2 regions of the Streptomyces sp. P9-A2 genome follow, and region 2 is predicted to be linked to the other one. Evidence: riboswitches for the same ligand, from Rfam matches in the RefSeq annotation. Region 2 holds a riboswitch; the other holds the start of a gene.

Region 1 (7,330 bases), 3.9 Mb from region 2:
GCCGGCCTCCTCCAGCGCGGCGCGCGCGTCCGCCGCCTCATCGCCGGTCACGTCGGGGATGTCCACCGGGTTGCCCTTGCTCACGGTGAGTGCCACCGCCGAGCCCGCACGGACCTCGGTACCCCCGGCCGGCCCGGTGGAGATCACGGAACCCTTGGCCACGTCCTCGCTGAACTCCCGGGTGACCATGCCCGGCTCCAGGCCCGCCTTCTTCAGCGCGGACCGCGCCCTGTCCAGCGCGACGCCGTCCACATCGGGCACCTTCACGGTCTGTGGCCCCTTGGAGAGGGTCAGCGAGACCGAGTCGGTGCCGCGGATACGGGCGCCCGCTGCCGGGTCCGTACGGATCACCGTGCCCCGCCTCACGGAGTCGCTGTACGCCTCCTCGACCCGGCCGACGTCCAGCCCGGCCTCCGCCAGCCGGTCCCGGGCCTCCTGCTCGGTCTTCGCCAGCAGCGGCGGGACCTTGGTGAACTGGCCCGAGTTGATGTACCAGACGCCCGCTCCGGCCCCGAGGACCAGCAGCACCACGACGACGATCGTCATCGGGCCGCGCAGCAGCGCCGGAGCGCGCAGCCCCGGGCCGCGCCGGGGCGGCAGCGGCGCCGGGGTCCGGAGCCGGCTGGTGCGGTGGTAGGAGTCCGCACCGCCGCCGCGCCCCTGCTGTTCGTCGTCCTCGTTCACGGGCAGCGGGCGGGATGGGGGTCCCCCCGCGCGAGCGAAGCCGAGCGTGGGGGAGGTCAGCGCGCGCGGGATGACGCTCGTACGGTCGTCCGCGTTGTGGTGCTCCGACGACAGCGCCTGGGGCGGGACCGCGTCCAGCTGCGCCGTGTCGAGGCCGCCGCGGGCCACGCGGACCTGGGCGAACAGCGCCACCGCGTCGTGCGGACGGATCTCCGGGTTGCGCGCGGTCGCCGACGCGACCAGCTCGTCCAGCGCGTACGCCATACCGGGGACGACGGCCGACGGCGGCGGTACGTCGTCGTGCAGATGCTTGTAGAGCACGATCGCGGGTGAGTCGCCCTCGTGCGGCCGCTCACCGGTCAGCATCTCGTAGAGCAGGATGCCGCACGCGTAGACGTCCACGCGAGGGTCGGCGGTACCGCTCTCGATCTGCTCCGGTGCCAGGTACGAGACCGTGCCCAGCACGGTGCCGGTGGTGTTCGTCACCGTGCCCACGCCCCGGACCAGGCCGAAGTCGGCGACCTTGACCCGGCCGTCGTCCCCGATCAGGACGTTCTCCGGCTTCATGTCCCGGTGCACGAAACCGGCCCGGTGCGCGGCACCGAGCGCGGCCAGCATCGGCTCCAGGATGTCCAGCGCGGCACGCGGCTGCAGCGCCCCGCGCTCGCGCAGCACGTCCCGCAGGGTGCAGCCGGCGATGTACTCCATCGCCAGATACACGTACCCCCGGTCGGTGCCCTGGTCGAAGACCTGCACCACGTTCGGATGGTCCAGACGGGCCACCGACTTCGCCTCGCGGATGAACCGGTCGACGAAGGAACCGTCGGCGGCGAGCGCCGGGTGCATCACCTTGAGCGCGAGCACGCGGTCGAGGCGGGTGTCCACGGCCCGGTAGACCGTGGCCATCCCGCCGACCGCGATACGCGCTTCGACGCGATACCGACCGTCGAGCACCTGCCCGACCAGAGGGTCCTGAAGGGTCGTGTCCACGCAGGGAGTCTACGAGCAGCCGCCGACACCTCCGACCGCTTCGTCGCGGATCGGTCCGCGACTGCAGCCGACCTGTGACGCAACCCACGCACACAGGCCGGGGCGGGTGCGGTTCCGGCTCCGGAACGCGTCCCAGCCTTCCGTACCCTCGTGCGGGTGCGGGTGCGGGTGCGGGTGCGGGTGCGGGTGCGGGTGCGGGTGCGGGTGCGGACCGGGGCCGCGCTCCGTGCTCCGTGGCGGGTCCGGTTCCGGCGCGGCGACGCGTTCCGACGCGGGCCCGGCCCGGTATGGGGGTCAGGCTCCGGCGCGAGTGCGTCCCGGCTCCGGAACGCGTCCCGAAGCGAATTCGGATTCGGCCTGGAACGCGTCCCGACGCGGGCCCGGGTTCCGGTTCAGGGGCGTGGTGGGACGGGATGAGGTGGGACGGGATGAGGTGGGAGGTGGTCCGGGCCATGGCACGGCAGCCGCGATGGCGGTGCGCCCCACGGGAAGCTCCCGCCTCCCGCCCGGCCGGAGACGGGCGGTGCACGGGTGGGAGCAACCCGGTGACGACGGTCCCCTCAGAACGCGGGCCGCTCCGGATCCAGCGCGGCGAGGCCCTCCGCAGGAGACGACGCCTCGGCGAAGTGCCGCCGCGGAATCCGTCCCGCCCGCCTGGCCAGCCGCCCCGCCTCGACCGCACCGCGCATGGCGGCGGCCATCAGTACCGGCTCCTGCGCCCGCGTCACCGCCGAGGCGAGCATCACCCCCGCGCATCCCAGTTCCATCGCCAGCGCCGCGTCCGACGCCGTACCGGCGCCCGCGTCCAGAATCACCGGCACGCGCGCGTGCTGCGTGATCAGCTCGAAGTTGTGCGGGTTGCGGATGCCGAGCCCCGACCCGATCGGCGAACCGAGCGGCATGATCGCCGCACAGCCGGCGTCCTCCAGTTTCCGCGCCAGCACCGGGTCGTCATTGGTGTACGGCAGCACCGTGAACCCGTCGTCGACCAGGGTCTCCGCCGCCTCCAGCAGCTCGATCGGGTCCGGCAGCAGGGTGCGCTCGTCGGCGATGACCTCCAGCTTGACCAGATCGGTGCCGAGCGCCTCCCGCGCGAGGCGCGCGGTGAGCACCGCCTCGCCGGCGGTGTAGCAGCCCGCCGTGTTCGGCAGCACCCGGATGCCCAGCTTGTCCAGCACCGACAGGACCGAGCCGTGCACCGAGGGGTCCACCCGCCGCATCGCGACTGTCGTCAGCTCCGTACCGGACGCCACCAGCGCCCGCTCCAGCACCTCGAGGCCGGCCGCCCCACCGGTCCCCATGATCAGCCGGGACGTGAAGGACATACCGCCGAGAACGAACGGATCGTCGGCCATGGTCAGCCTCCCTGGACGGCGGTCAGGACTTCCACCCGGTCCCCCTCGGAGAGGGACGTGAGCGGCCACCGCGCGCGCGGGACGACGGTTTCGTTGAGGGCGGCGGCCACCCCGGAGGGAGCCGGGGTCAGGGTGGCGATCAGCGCGTCGAGCGCCGTACCGGAAGCCACCTCGCGCGGTTCCCCGTTGACGGAGACGGAGACGGAGACGGAGGCGGAGACGGAGACGGTGGGGCCGGTCGTGACATTCGCCGGATCGTTCATGCGGACTGCTCCGTGAGTGCGGCGGCGGCGAACCGCCGGGGTGTGAAGGGACGGGCCTCGGCCGGGAGTTCACCGGTGGTCAGGGCCTCGGCCAGGACGTCGCCGGTGACCGGCGTGAGCAGCACGCCGTTGCGGTGGTGCCCGGTCGCGAGGACCAGCCCCGCCAGCGCGGACGGGCCGAGCAGCGGCGCGTTGTCGGGGGAACCGGGGCGCAGCCCGGCCCGGGTCTCGGTGAGCGGAAGTTCGGTGATCCCGGGGACGATTTCGTGGGCGTCGCGCAGCAGTTCGTACACCCCGCCCGCGGTGACGGTCGTGTCCCAGCCCTGTTCCTCGCTGGTCGCCCCGATCACCAGCTCCCCGTTCTCGCGCGGCACCAGGTACACATGGCTGCCGCGCACCACCGCGCGTACCGTCCGGCTCAGGAACGGGCCGAACCGGTCCGGCATCGTGAGCCGGACCACCTGTCCCTTCACCGGACGTACCGGAGGCAGCACATCCGCCGGGATCCCCGCGAGCCGTCCGCTGAGGCTGCCCCCGGCGAGCACCACCTGCCCGGCGCTCAGCGCGGTGCCTTCGGCGGTGACCACACCCGTGGCCCGCTCCCCGGCGACGGTGAGCCGCTCGGCCCACGCGCGGTGCAACACCACTCCCGCCCGCTCGCAGGCGGTCACCAGCGCGGCCGCCAGGCGCCGGGGGTCGATCTGGTGGTCGCCGTCCACCCGCAGCCCGCCGCGCACACCCGGTGCGAGCATCGGCTCCAGGCGTCGGCACTCCCGCCCGGACAGCCACTGCGCGTCGAGCCCCGACCGCTGCTGCAGGACGTGCAGTTCGCGCAGATGGGCACGGTCGTCGGCGTCCAGCGCGACCGCGAGGGTGCCGCAGCGGCGGTAACCGAGGTCGTGGCCGGTGGCCTCGGTGAGCTCGGCCGCGAAGCCGGGGTAGCGGCGCGCGGAGGCGAGGTTCAGACCGAGCAGGGTCTGCTCGCCGTAGTGCAGTTCCGTGACGGCGGCCAGCATCCCGGCGGCCACCCGGGCGGCGCCGGCGCCCGGCTCGGGGTCCAGCACGGTCGTGGCCAGCCCGCGCTGCGCGGCCCGCCAGGCCGTGACCAGGCCGATGATCCCGCCCCCGACGACGAGGACGTCCGGAGAACGCCCCGGAGCGCGTGGGGAGCCCGAGGTGTGTGTGGGCGACATGGGCGTCCAGCCCCTCCCTTCGCCGGCATGACCCGGATCAGGTTCATACGGTCGGAGGCCGCCAGCCTCCCTCTCAGCCCGGTGCGTCCGGGCTCCCGCGAGTGCTTTACGGTGGCCAGCCTAGCCCCGGAACAATGCCGGAACAACGAACTCACAGGGAGCCCTCACATGGCCGGTTCGCTCGACGGCCTGGTTCTCTCCCCGGTCGCCGACCAGGCACCGGGGCAGGTCGGCACCCGCACCCGGTTCGTCTACCACGAGCGGGACGGCCGGATCTGGGCCGAGTACGCGGGCGGTGACGTCGTGCGCGGACACCTGGTGGGCACCCGGGAGGGGGACCGGCTGGACTTCCGGTACGTGCAGCTCAAGCACGACGGCACCACCTCCTCGGGCCACTGCGAGTCGACGGTCGTGGAACTGCCCGACGGGCGGGTGCGGCTGGAGGAGACCTGGGAGTGGGAGTCGCAGCCGGGCAGCGGCACCAGCGTGGTGGAGCAGCTCACGGCCCTCTAGGACCTGTCCGGTCACGGGGCGGGTGTCTATGGTGATCAGGTGAGCGAGCAGACGCAGGAACGGGGACCGTCCGGGCCGCGGCGCGTGGTGGTGACGGGGGCCGGAATGGCCGGCGTACAGACAGCCGTCGCCCTCCGGGAGCAGGGTTTCACCGGCACCGTGACACTGATCGGCGCCGAACCCCACCAGCCGTACGACCGGCCGCCCCTGTCCAAGGCGGTGCTGCTGGGCACGGCGGAGAACTCCGCCTTCGACGTCGACTTCGAGACGCTCGGCATCGAACTGCGGCTCGGCTGCCAGGTGTTCGGGCTGCGCCCCGCCGACCACGAGCTGGACACGGAGGCCGGGCCGGTCCCCTACGACGTCCTGGTCGTCGCGACCGGCGCCGAACCGGTCCGGCTGCCGGGCGCGGAAGGGGTCCCGGGCGTCCATCTGCTGCGCACCCTGGACGACGTCGAACGGCTGCGGCCGGTGCTCGCGCGCCGGCAGGACGTCGTGGTCGTCGGTGCCGGCTGGATCGGCGCGGAGTTCGCCACGGCCGCGCGCGAGGCGGGCTGCGCGGTCACCGTCGTGGAGGCCGCCGACCGGCCCCTGGCCGAGGCGCTGCCCGCCGAGGTGGCCGCCCCGATGACCGCCTGGTACGACGACGCGGGAGTGGTGCTGCGGACGCACGCGCGCGTGGAGCGCGTCGAGCCCGGCGCGGTGGTGCTCGACGACGGCTCGCGACTGCCCGCGGGCGCCGTCGTCGTCGGTATCGGTGCCCGCCCCGCCACCGCCTGGCTGGCCGGCTCGGGGATCGAACTCGGCGAGCACGGCGAGGTGGTCACCGACGCCCGTCTGACGACCTCCGTGCCGGACGTGTACGCGGTGGGCGACTGCGCGTCCTTCCCCTCGAAGCGGTACGGCGAACGCCTGCTGGTGCACCACTGGGACAATGCCCTCCAGGGCCCGCGCACGGTCGCGGCGAACATCATCGGGGCGGCCACCGGTGCGTCCCCGGCGGTGTACGACCCGGTGCCGTACTTCTGGTCCGAGCAGTTCGGACGCTTCGTCCAGTACGCCGGGCACCACGCGGACGCCGACCGGACGGTGTGGCGGGGGGAGGCCGACGGCCCGGCGTGGACGGTCTGCTGGCTCCGTGCGTCCCGGCTGGTCGCGCTGCTGGCGGTGGGCCGCCCCCGCGACCTGGCCCAGGGGCGCCGGCTGATCGAGGCGGGCACGGTGATGGACGAGACGCTGCTGGCCGACCCGGCGCGACCCCTGAAGTCGGCAAAGGTGTGAGTATCCGGGCGTCCGGGTTGAACGTCCGCCCGGGTGGAGGGGTCCGACTTCCGGCTGTCGGTGCCAGATGGCAGGCTTGTCCCGTGACCGAGATTGACGCAAAGACCGATGTTCTCGTCCCCGCCTGGCTCACCCTTCCCGACATCGCCGAGATGTTCGGTGTCGAGGTGACGCGCGTCCGGCAGATGGTCAAGGACGGCCAGCTCATCGCCGTACGCCGAGGTGAGAACCGCGCACTGCACGTCCCCGCCGCCTTCATCGACGAGGACAAGATCGTCAAGGGCCTCTCCGGGACCCTGACGCTCCTGCGGGACGACGGATTCACGGACGAAGAGATGCTGGAATGGCTCTTCACCTCCGACGAGAGCCTGCCGGGCACGCCCGCGCAGGCACTGAGCGAGAACCGCGGTACGGAGGTGAAGCGCCGCGCCCAGGCGCTCGCCGTCTGACCCCGGGGCGGAACACCGGGACCCGCGCCGGCCCGGTCCGCACTTCCTCGCGTGCCCGCACCCGGTTGCGGGCACGCGACCGGGCCCGCCCTCGCACTCGTGCGCGGGTACCCGGCCGTGAAACCGGCACCCGGCGCCGCTGCCACGGGGTGCCGGGAGAACCCCGCGGGCCGGGCGGACGCCCGGCCCCGCTCACGGCCGCTCTCCCGGTCGCCGGGGTAGCGGCATAGGGTCCGTTGCGGCGTGCGCTCCGCCGGTCCCGGTGGGCCGTGAAGCATACGCCGACGCCCCACCGGGACCCGGCCCCGCGCCGGCCGGGCCCGGCCGCCATCGACACACAGGGGGATTCCCGCATGCCCGACACCGCCGCAGGCACCGCCCCGCGCGCCCGCCTCGCAAACTCCCTGGTCTACCTGTGCACCGACGCCCGCAAGAGGCAGGGCGACCTCGCGGAGTTCCTGGACGCGGTGCTGGCCGGCGGCGTCGACATCGTCCAGCTCAGGGACAAGGGCATGGAGGCCGCCGAGGAACTGGAGCACCTGGAGGTCCTCGCGGACGCCTGCGCCCGGCACGGCAAGCTGCTCGCGGTGAACGACCGCGCG
Region 2 (7,330 bases):
CATGGACCGTCTGGACTCCCTGCTGCCGACGGCTCCGGTGGTGTGGTTGCTGCTGGTGGTCTTCGTCGGGTCCGGGTGAGGGAGGGGCGCGGCGTCGTGCGGCGCCGTGCCGCAGATGGATACGGCATGGACCGTCTGGACTCCCCGCTGCCGACGGCTCCGGTGGTGTGGTTGCCGCCGGCGGTCTTCGTCGGGAGCCGGCCGTCCGCCTCCGGCGTCATTCGAGCCCCCGCGCACATCGGCATCGTGCGCGGGGGCTCGTCCCGTCGCAGGAAGGGCTCGGCCGGGCCCGGGCACGTCCCGCCCCACAACCCCCTCCTGCCCGGCGTGTGCGCGCATCGGTAAGGTATCCGCCATGGCGCAGGCAAGGCTCGGGGCGGACGGCAGATACCGGGGTGACCTGCCATGCCGGTGGTGCGACACCCTGATCGACCAGGACGGGCGGCGCACACCGCGCCTGTACTGCCGTATGTCCCACCGCTGGAAGAGCTACGGCTCGTGGGTCGCGGCCCTGGTCGGCGGCTTGTTCTGACCGGTTCCGGGCACCTCGGCCGGTCCGCGCGGTCACCCGGTTGGATCTGCGACACTGGTACAGCTATGCCTAAGCCCGGAGAACTCGTATTCGCAGCGCCGCGCGGAGCCAAGAAGCCGCCGCGGCACCTTGCCGACCTCACGCCCGCCGAGCGCAAGGAGGCGGTCGCAGCGGCCGGTGAGAAGCCGTTCCGTGCCAAGCAGCTGTCGCAGCACTACTTCGCGCGGTACGCGCACGACCCGGAGCAGTGGACGGACATCCCGGCCGGCTCCCGTACCCGGCTCCAGGAGGCGCTGCTTCCCGAGCTGATGACCGTCGTACGGCATCTGTCGACCGACGAGGGCACCACCCGCAAGACGCTGTGGAAGCTGTTCGACGGGACGCTCGTGGAGTCCGTGCTGATGCGGTACCCGGACCGGGTGACCATGTGCATCAGCTCGCAGGCGGGTTGCGGGATGAACTGCCCGTTCTGCGCCACCGGGCAGGCCGGTCTGGACCGGAACCTGTCCACCGCGGAGATCGTGCACCAGATCGTGGACGGCATGCGGGCGCTGCGGGACGGCGAGGTGCCGGGAGGGCCGGCTCGGCTGTCCAACATCGTGTTCATGGGGATGGGCGAGCCGCTCGCCAACTACAACCGGGTCGTGGGCGCCATCCGCCGTCTCACCGATCCGGAGCCGGACGGACTCGGGCTGTCGCAGCGTGGGATCACCCTGTCCACCGTGGGACTGGTCCCGTCGATCCACCGGTTCACCGACGAGGGCTTCAAGTGCCGCCTCGCCATCTCCCTGCACGCGCCCGACGACGAGCTGCGCGACACCCTGGTTCCCGTGAACACGCGGTGGAAGGTGCGCGAGGTGCTCGACGCCGGCTTCGCGTACGCGGCCAGGTCGGGACGGCGCCTGTCCATCGAGTACGCGCTCATCCGGGACATCAACGACCAGGCGTGGCGCGGTGACCGCCTGGGACGGCTGCTGAAGGGCCGCCCCGTGCACGTCAACCTGATCCCGCTGAACCCGACGCCCGGCTCGAAGTGGACCGCCTCGCGGCCCGAGGACGAGAAGGCGTTCGTCGAGGCGATCGCCGCGCACGGTGTGCCGGTGACCGTCCGGGACACCCGTGGACAGGAGATCGACGGGGCCTGTGGCCAGCTCGCCGCGAGCGAGGGGTAGCCTGGCCGCAGTACGGACAACTTCATACCGGTCGAAAACGTCATCTTCATATTCCGACAGGGGAGCGCCACAGCGCTGAGAGTGCGGCGACGGCCGCAGACCCTCCGAACCTGGCCCAGGTCATTCTGGGTAGGGAGATCGGTCACCACTCGAGCTGTAGCGCCCTGCCCGGTGCCCATCAGGGTTCCGGGCGGGGCCGCGTCTCTTCCTGGTCACCCCCAGGAGGGAATCAGTGAGCACCACCGAGCAGGGCACCCGCAAGGCCGCGGGGAAGGTCACGCGTCAGGTCACGGTCTTGGCCGTCGGGCTGGGCCTGATCACGCTGTCCGCCTGCGGTTCGTCCGGCGGCGACGACGCGGGACCGGGCTCCACGTCCGGCGGGCCGAAGACCGTGACGCTGGTCAGCCATAACTCGTGGGCCGCTTCCGAGGACGTCATCGCCGCCTTCGAGAAGCAGTCCGGCTACCAGGTCAAGGTCCTGGAGGACGGCGACACCGGGTCCGCGGTGAACAAGGCGATCCTGACCAAGGACAACCCGCAGGGCGACGTCTTCTTCGGCGTCGACAACACCCTGCTCTCCCGCGCCCTCGACAACGGTTTGTTCCAGCCGTACGAGGTGAAGGACGCCGACAGGATCCTGCCGGAGGTCCGCGCCGACGGGGGCAAGCACCGGGTCACGCCCGTCGACACCGGCGACATCTGCGTCAACTACGACAAGGCGTGGTTCAGCGAGCGGAAGCTGACCCCGCCCGAGACCCTCGACGACCTGGTAGAGCCCGAGTACAAGAACCTCCTCGTCACCGAGAACGCCTCCACCTCCTCGCCCGGCCTCGGCTTCCTGCTCGGCACCGCCGCCCGGTACGGGGACGAGGGCTGGCAGGACTACTGGAAGAAGCTCAAGGCCAACGGCGTCAAGGTGGTCGACGGCTGGGAGCAGGCCTACAACGAGGAGTTCTCCGGATCGGCCGGTGGCAGGAAGGCCAAGGCGGACCGGCCGCTGGTGGTGTCCTACGCCTCCTCGCCGCCCGCCGAGGTCATCTACGCCGACCCCAGGCCGAAGACCGCGCCCACCGGCGTGGCCGAGGGGACCTGCTTCCGCCAGGTCGAGTACGCGGGGCTGCTGAGCAACGCGAAGAACCCCGAGGGCGGCAAGGCGCTGCTGGACTTCCTGGTCTCCAAGGAGTTCCAGGAGGACATGCCGCTCAACATGTTCGTCCACCCGGTGCGCGAGGACGCCCAGGTGCCCGAGGAGTTCGCCCGGTTCGGGCCGCGGGCGAAGGATCCCCAGACGATGGATCCGGCGAAGATCGCCGAGCACCGTGACCAGTGGGTCAAGTCGTGGACCTCACTCGTACTGAAGTAGGCCACCGGGCCGCGGCGCGCCGCGCCGCGGCCCGGTGGCGAGGGAACGCGGTGCGGCTCGGCCTGATGGTCGTGCCCGTCGCGTTCTTCGCCGTCTTCTTCGCCCACCCGATCGCCGCGATCGTCGCCCGCGGGCTGAGGACCGACGGCGTCTGGCAGTTCGGCCGGATCGGGGAGGCGCTGGCGCAGTCCGACGTCCGCCAGGTGCTCTGGTTCACCACCTGGCAGGCACTCGTCTCCACCGCCCTGACCCTGCTGATCGCCCTGCCCGGCGCGTATGTCCTCGCCCGCTTCGACTTCCCCGGCAGACAGGTGCTGCGGGCGGTGGTCACCGTTCCGTTCGTGCTCCCGACCGTCGTCGTCGGATCGGCGTTCATGGCGCTCGTCGGGCGCGGCGGGCTCCTCGACGAGCTGTGGGGGCTGCGCCTGGACACCACCGTGTGGGCGATCCTGCTCGCCCACGTCTTCTTCAACTACGCCGTCGTCGTACGGACCGTGGGCGGACTGTGGGGCCAGCTCGACCCGCGGCAGGAGGAGGCCGCGCGGATGCTGGGCGCCTCCCGGTTCGCGGCCTGGCGGAGCGTCACCCTGCCGGCCCTCGCGCCCGCCGTGGCCGCCGCCGCGCTGATGGTGTTCCTCTTCACCTTCACCTCCTTCGGGGTGGTGCAGATCCTCGGCGGACCCACCTTCTCCACCCTGGAGGTGGAGATCTACCGGCAGACCGCCGAGATCTTCGACCTGTCCACGGCTGCCGTCCTGACGATGATCCAGTTCGCCGCCGTGGGCACGATCCTCGCCCTGCACGCCTGGACCGTGCGCCGCCGGGAGACCGCGCTGCGCCTGGTGGACACCTCGGTGACCGCGCGCAGGCCGCGCGGGGCCGGGCAGTGGGCGCTGCTGGGCGGGGTGGTCGCCACCGTCGCCGTGCTGCTCCTGCTGCCCCTCGCGGTGCTGGTGCAGCGGTCGTTCGCCGGTGCCGGCCTCGGCTACTACCGGCGGCTCACCGAGGACGACGGCGGGGTGTTCCTGGTCGCACCGATCGAGGCGGTGGGCAACTCCCTGCAGTACGCCGTCGTCGCCACCGCCATCGCCGTGGTGATCGGCTCACTCGCCTCCGTCGCCCTCACCCGGCGGGACGCGGGACGGCTGGTGCGCGGTTTCGACGCGCTGCTGATGCTGCCGCTCGGGGTGTCAGCGGTGACCGTCGGCTTCGGGTTCCTGATCGCCCTCGACGAGCCTCCGCTGGACCTGAGGGCGTCCTGGATCCTGGTGCCGCTCGCGCAGGCCCTGGTCGGTGTCCCCTTCGTCGTACGGACCATGCTGCCGGTGCTGCGCGCCGTGGACGCCCGGCTGCGGGAGGCCGCGGCGGTGCTCGGGGCGTCGCCGTGGCGGGCCTGGCGGGAGGTCGACCTGCCGATGGTGCGGCGGGCGCTGCTGGTCGCGGCCGGGTTCGCGTTCGCGGTGTCGCTGGGGGAGTTCGGGGCGACCGTGTTCATCGCGCGGCCGGAGAACCCGACGCTGCCGGTGGCCGTGGCCCGGCTGCTGGGGCGGCCCGGCGAGCTCAACTACGGCCAGGCGATGGCTCTTTCAACGATTCTGATGATCGTGTGCGCGGTGGCCCTGCTGGTGCTGGAGCGGCTGCGGACCGACCGGACCGGGGAGTTCTGATGCTGCTCAGCCTGCGCGGCGCGACCGTCCGCTTCGGCGGCCGGGCGGTGCTGGACACCGTCGGTCTGGACGTCGCCGAGCACGAGATCGTGTGCGTGCTCGGGCCCAGTGGCAGCGGCAAGTCGACGCTGCTGCGCGCGGTGGCCGGGCTGCAGCCCCTCGACGCCGGGCACGTCGTGCTCGACGGTCGTGACCAGGCGGGCGTGCCCGCACACCGGCGCGGGGTCGGGCTGATGTTCCAGGACCACCAGCTGTTCCCGCAGCGGGACGTGGGCGGCAACGTGGCCTTCGGACTGCGGATGCGCGGGGCGTCCCGCACCGGCCAGGCCGACCGTGTGAGGGAGTTGCTGGAACTCGTCGGGATGCCCGGGGCAAAAGGGCGGGCCGTGGCCGCGCTGTCCGGCGGGGAGCAGCAACGCGTCGCGCTGGCCCGTGCGCTGGCGCCCAGCCCTCGGCTGCTGATGCTCGACGAGCCGCTCGGCCAGCTCGACCGCTCGCTGCGGGAGCGGCTCGTCGTCGAGCTGCGGGAGTTGTTCGGCCGGCTGGGCACCACCGTGCTCGCCGTGACGCACGACCAGGGTGAGGCGTTCGCGCTGGCCGACCGGGTCGTGGTGATGCGGGACGGGCGGATCGCCCAGTCCGGTACGCCACTCGAGGTGTGGCAGCGCCCGGCCGACGCGTTCGTGGCCCGCTTCCTCGGCTTCGAGAACGTGACCGAGGCGACGATCACCGCGGACGTCGCGGTGACGCCCTGGGGCAAGATCCCGGTACCGGCGGACGCCCCGCAGGGCACGCGCACCCTGCTGGTCCGGCCGGCCGGCGTCCGCCTGCTCCCGGACGGGGCGGACCTGCGCTGCACCGTCACCGCGCGCACCTTCCGCGGCACCCATGTCGCCGTCCGTCTCCAGCCGGCGGACGGTGACGGGCCCCTCCTGGAGGCCGCCTGCGCCCTCCGGGCGGCACCGGAGGTCGGAGACGAGGTCGGAGTGGAGTTCGACCCGGCCGAAATCGTCGTGCTCGGGTAATGAGGTCCTGCCTAGGGTGGCGGCATGACATCCCTCACGCATGACCGCTACTGCGACGAAATCGCCGACCAGGTCGGCCGGTTGCGGTCCGTGGTGACTTCGGGCACCGATCTGGACGGTACGGTTCCCACCACTCCGGAGTGGTCGCTGGAGCAGCTCGTCCGGCATGTCGGCGGTGCTCTGCGCTGGGCCGCGCTGATGGTGCGGACCCGGGCCGGGGAGGAGATCCCCGAGGAGCGGGTGCCGGGATTCGACGGACCCGATGTGCGGGGCGGGCCCGCCGCGCTGGACGCGTGGCTGGCCGAGTCGGGTGACCTGCTCGTCGAGGCGCTGCGGGAGGCCGGGCCGGACGCCGAGGTGTGGAGCTGGGCGGGAACCCGCAACGCCGGATTCTGGGCCCGCCGTATGACGCACGAGATGACAGTCCACCGCGCGGACGCGACTCTCGCCGCCGGACTGCCCTACGAGGTCGCGCCCGATGTCGCCGCCGACGCGATCGACGAGTGGCTGGAGATCGTGCAGTGGGCGCAGCGGACGCTGCCGGAGGACACGGCGAGAGAGCTGCGCGGCCCGCACCGGAGCATCCATCTGCACGCCACCGACACCGGCCCGCAGGCGAACGCGGAATGGAACATCGAACTGACCGAGGAGGGTGTCTCCTGGCACCGCGGCCACGAGAAGGCCACGGTCGCCCTCCGCGGCCCGCTCACCTCCGTGCTCCTCGCCTTCTACCGGCGACTGCCGCTCGACGCACCCGAGGTGGAGGTGCTGGGAGACCGGGAGCTGCTGGAGTTCTGGCTGGAACGGGCGACGTTCGGGTGAGGTGAACCGACGGGAGGTGAACCGCCGGGAGGGGCGACGGCTCCCGGCACGGTGATGGCCCGCCCCTTCCGGGACGAGCCATCACCTCATGTCTTCGAAGCGTCAGCTGTCGCTGTTCGCCCCACGACGGCGCATGCCGAAGAAGACCGCACCGCCACCGACGGCGAGCAGGGCCGCCGCGATACCGGCGATCAGGCCGGTGTTGGAGTCGGCGCCGGTCTCGGCGAGGTTCGACTCACCGATGGCGGGCGACGGGGCGTTGTCCGAGGTGTCCGCCGGAGCGGTGGTCTCGGGCTCGGACTCCGACGGGGCCGGCGTGCCGGGCTCCTCCTCGTCCTCGGGCGGGGTCGAGGCGGAGTCCGACGGCGTCGGAGCGGGCTCCGACGGAGCCGGGGGCTCCTCCTCTTCCTTGCAGGCCGTGGCCGGGGTGGTCAGGTTCGGCTTGATGTCCTCGTCCACGTAGGGCTTGGCCTTGACGTGGATGCGGTACTCGGCGTTGGGCTGCCAGTCCTCCTCGAAGGTGATGGTCACACCCTCACGGGAACCCTTGACGACCTGCTCGCCGATTTTCTTCTCGTCGGCACCGTTGTTCTCCAGGAACACGGTGACGGTGGCGGGAACGCCCGCCGGGTCGACGTCGGTGACGGTGATGACACCCTTGTCACCGACGCACTTTGCCTCGGCCGAGAACTCGTTGATGTTGCACGCGGCCGCGCTGCCGGCGAGGCCGATGGTGAGTGCGGCCGACG

What was found. Region 2 has a riboswitch for thiamine pyrophosphate ahead of V4Y04_RS26820 (thiamine ABC transporter substrate-binding protein). Riboswitches for the same ligand answer to the same signal wherever they lie in the genome.
Region 1: it holds a riboswitch for thiamine pyrophosphate, as region 2 does, so the genes downstream of both, thiO (glycine oxidase ThiO) here and V4Y04_RS26820 (thiamine ABC transporter substrate-binding protein) in region 2, are expected to answer to the same signal.

What each region holds. Positions count from the first base shown of each region.
Region 1 covers NZ_JAZIFX010000001.1:1,936,936-1,944,265, reverse strand. The annotation lists gene pknB (Stk1 family PASTA domain-containing Ser/Thr kinase) at 1-1,674, opposite strand, end outside; gene V4Y04_RS08795 (thiazole synthase) at 2,235-3,029, opposite strand; gene thiS (sulfur carrier protein ThiS) at 3,032-3,292, opposite strand; gene thiO (glycine oxidase ThiO) at 3,289-4,485, opposite strand; TPP riboswitch at 4,483-4,594, opposite strand; gene V4Y04_RS08780 (hypothetical protein) at 4,654-4,998, shown strand; gene V4Y04_RS08775 (NAD(P)/FAD-dependent oxidoreductase) at 5,038-6,279, shown strand; gene V4Y04_RS08770 (Rv2175c family DNA-binding protein) at 6,363-6,728, shown strand; gene thiE (thiamine phosphate synthase) at 7,082-7,330, shown strand, end outside.
Region 2 covers NZ_JAZIFX010000001.1:5,877,733-5,885,062, forward strand. The annotation lists gene V4Y04_RS26805 (phosphatidate cytidylyltransferase) at 1-79, shown strand, start outside; gene V4Y04_RS26810 (hypothetical protein) at 356-532, shown strand; gene rlmN (23S rRNA (adenine(2503)-C(2))-methyltransferase RlmN) at 598-1,704, shown strand; TPP riboswitch at 1,753-1,858, shown strand; gene V4Y04_RS26820 (thiamine ABC transporter substrate-binding protein) at 1,937-3,067, shown strand; gene V4Y04_RS26825 (ABC transporter permease) at 3,043-4,734, shown strand; gene V4Y04_RS26830 (ABC transporter ATP-binding protein) at 4,734-5,759, shown strand; gene V4Y04_RS26835 (maleylpyruvate isomerase family mycothiol-dependent enzyme) at 5,784-6,581, shown strand; gene V4Y04_RS26840 (LAETG motif-containing sortase-dependent surface protein) at 6,684-7,330, opposite strand, start outside.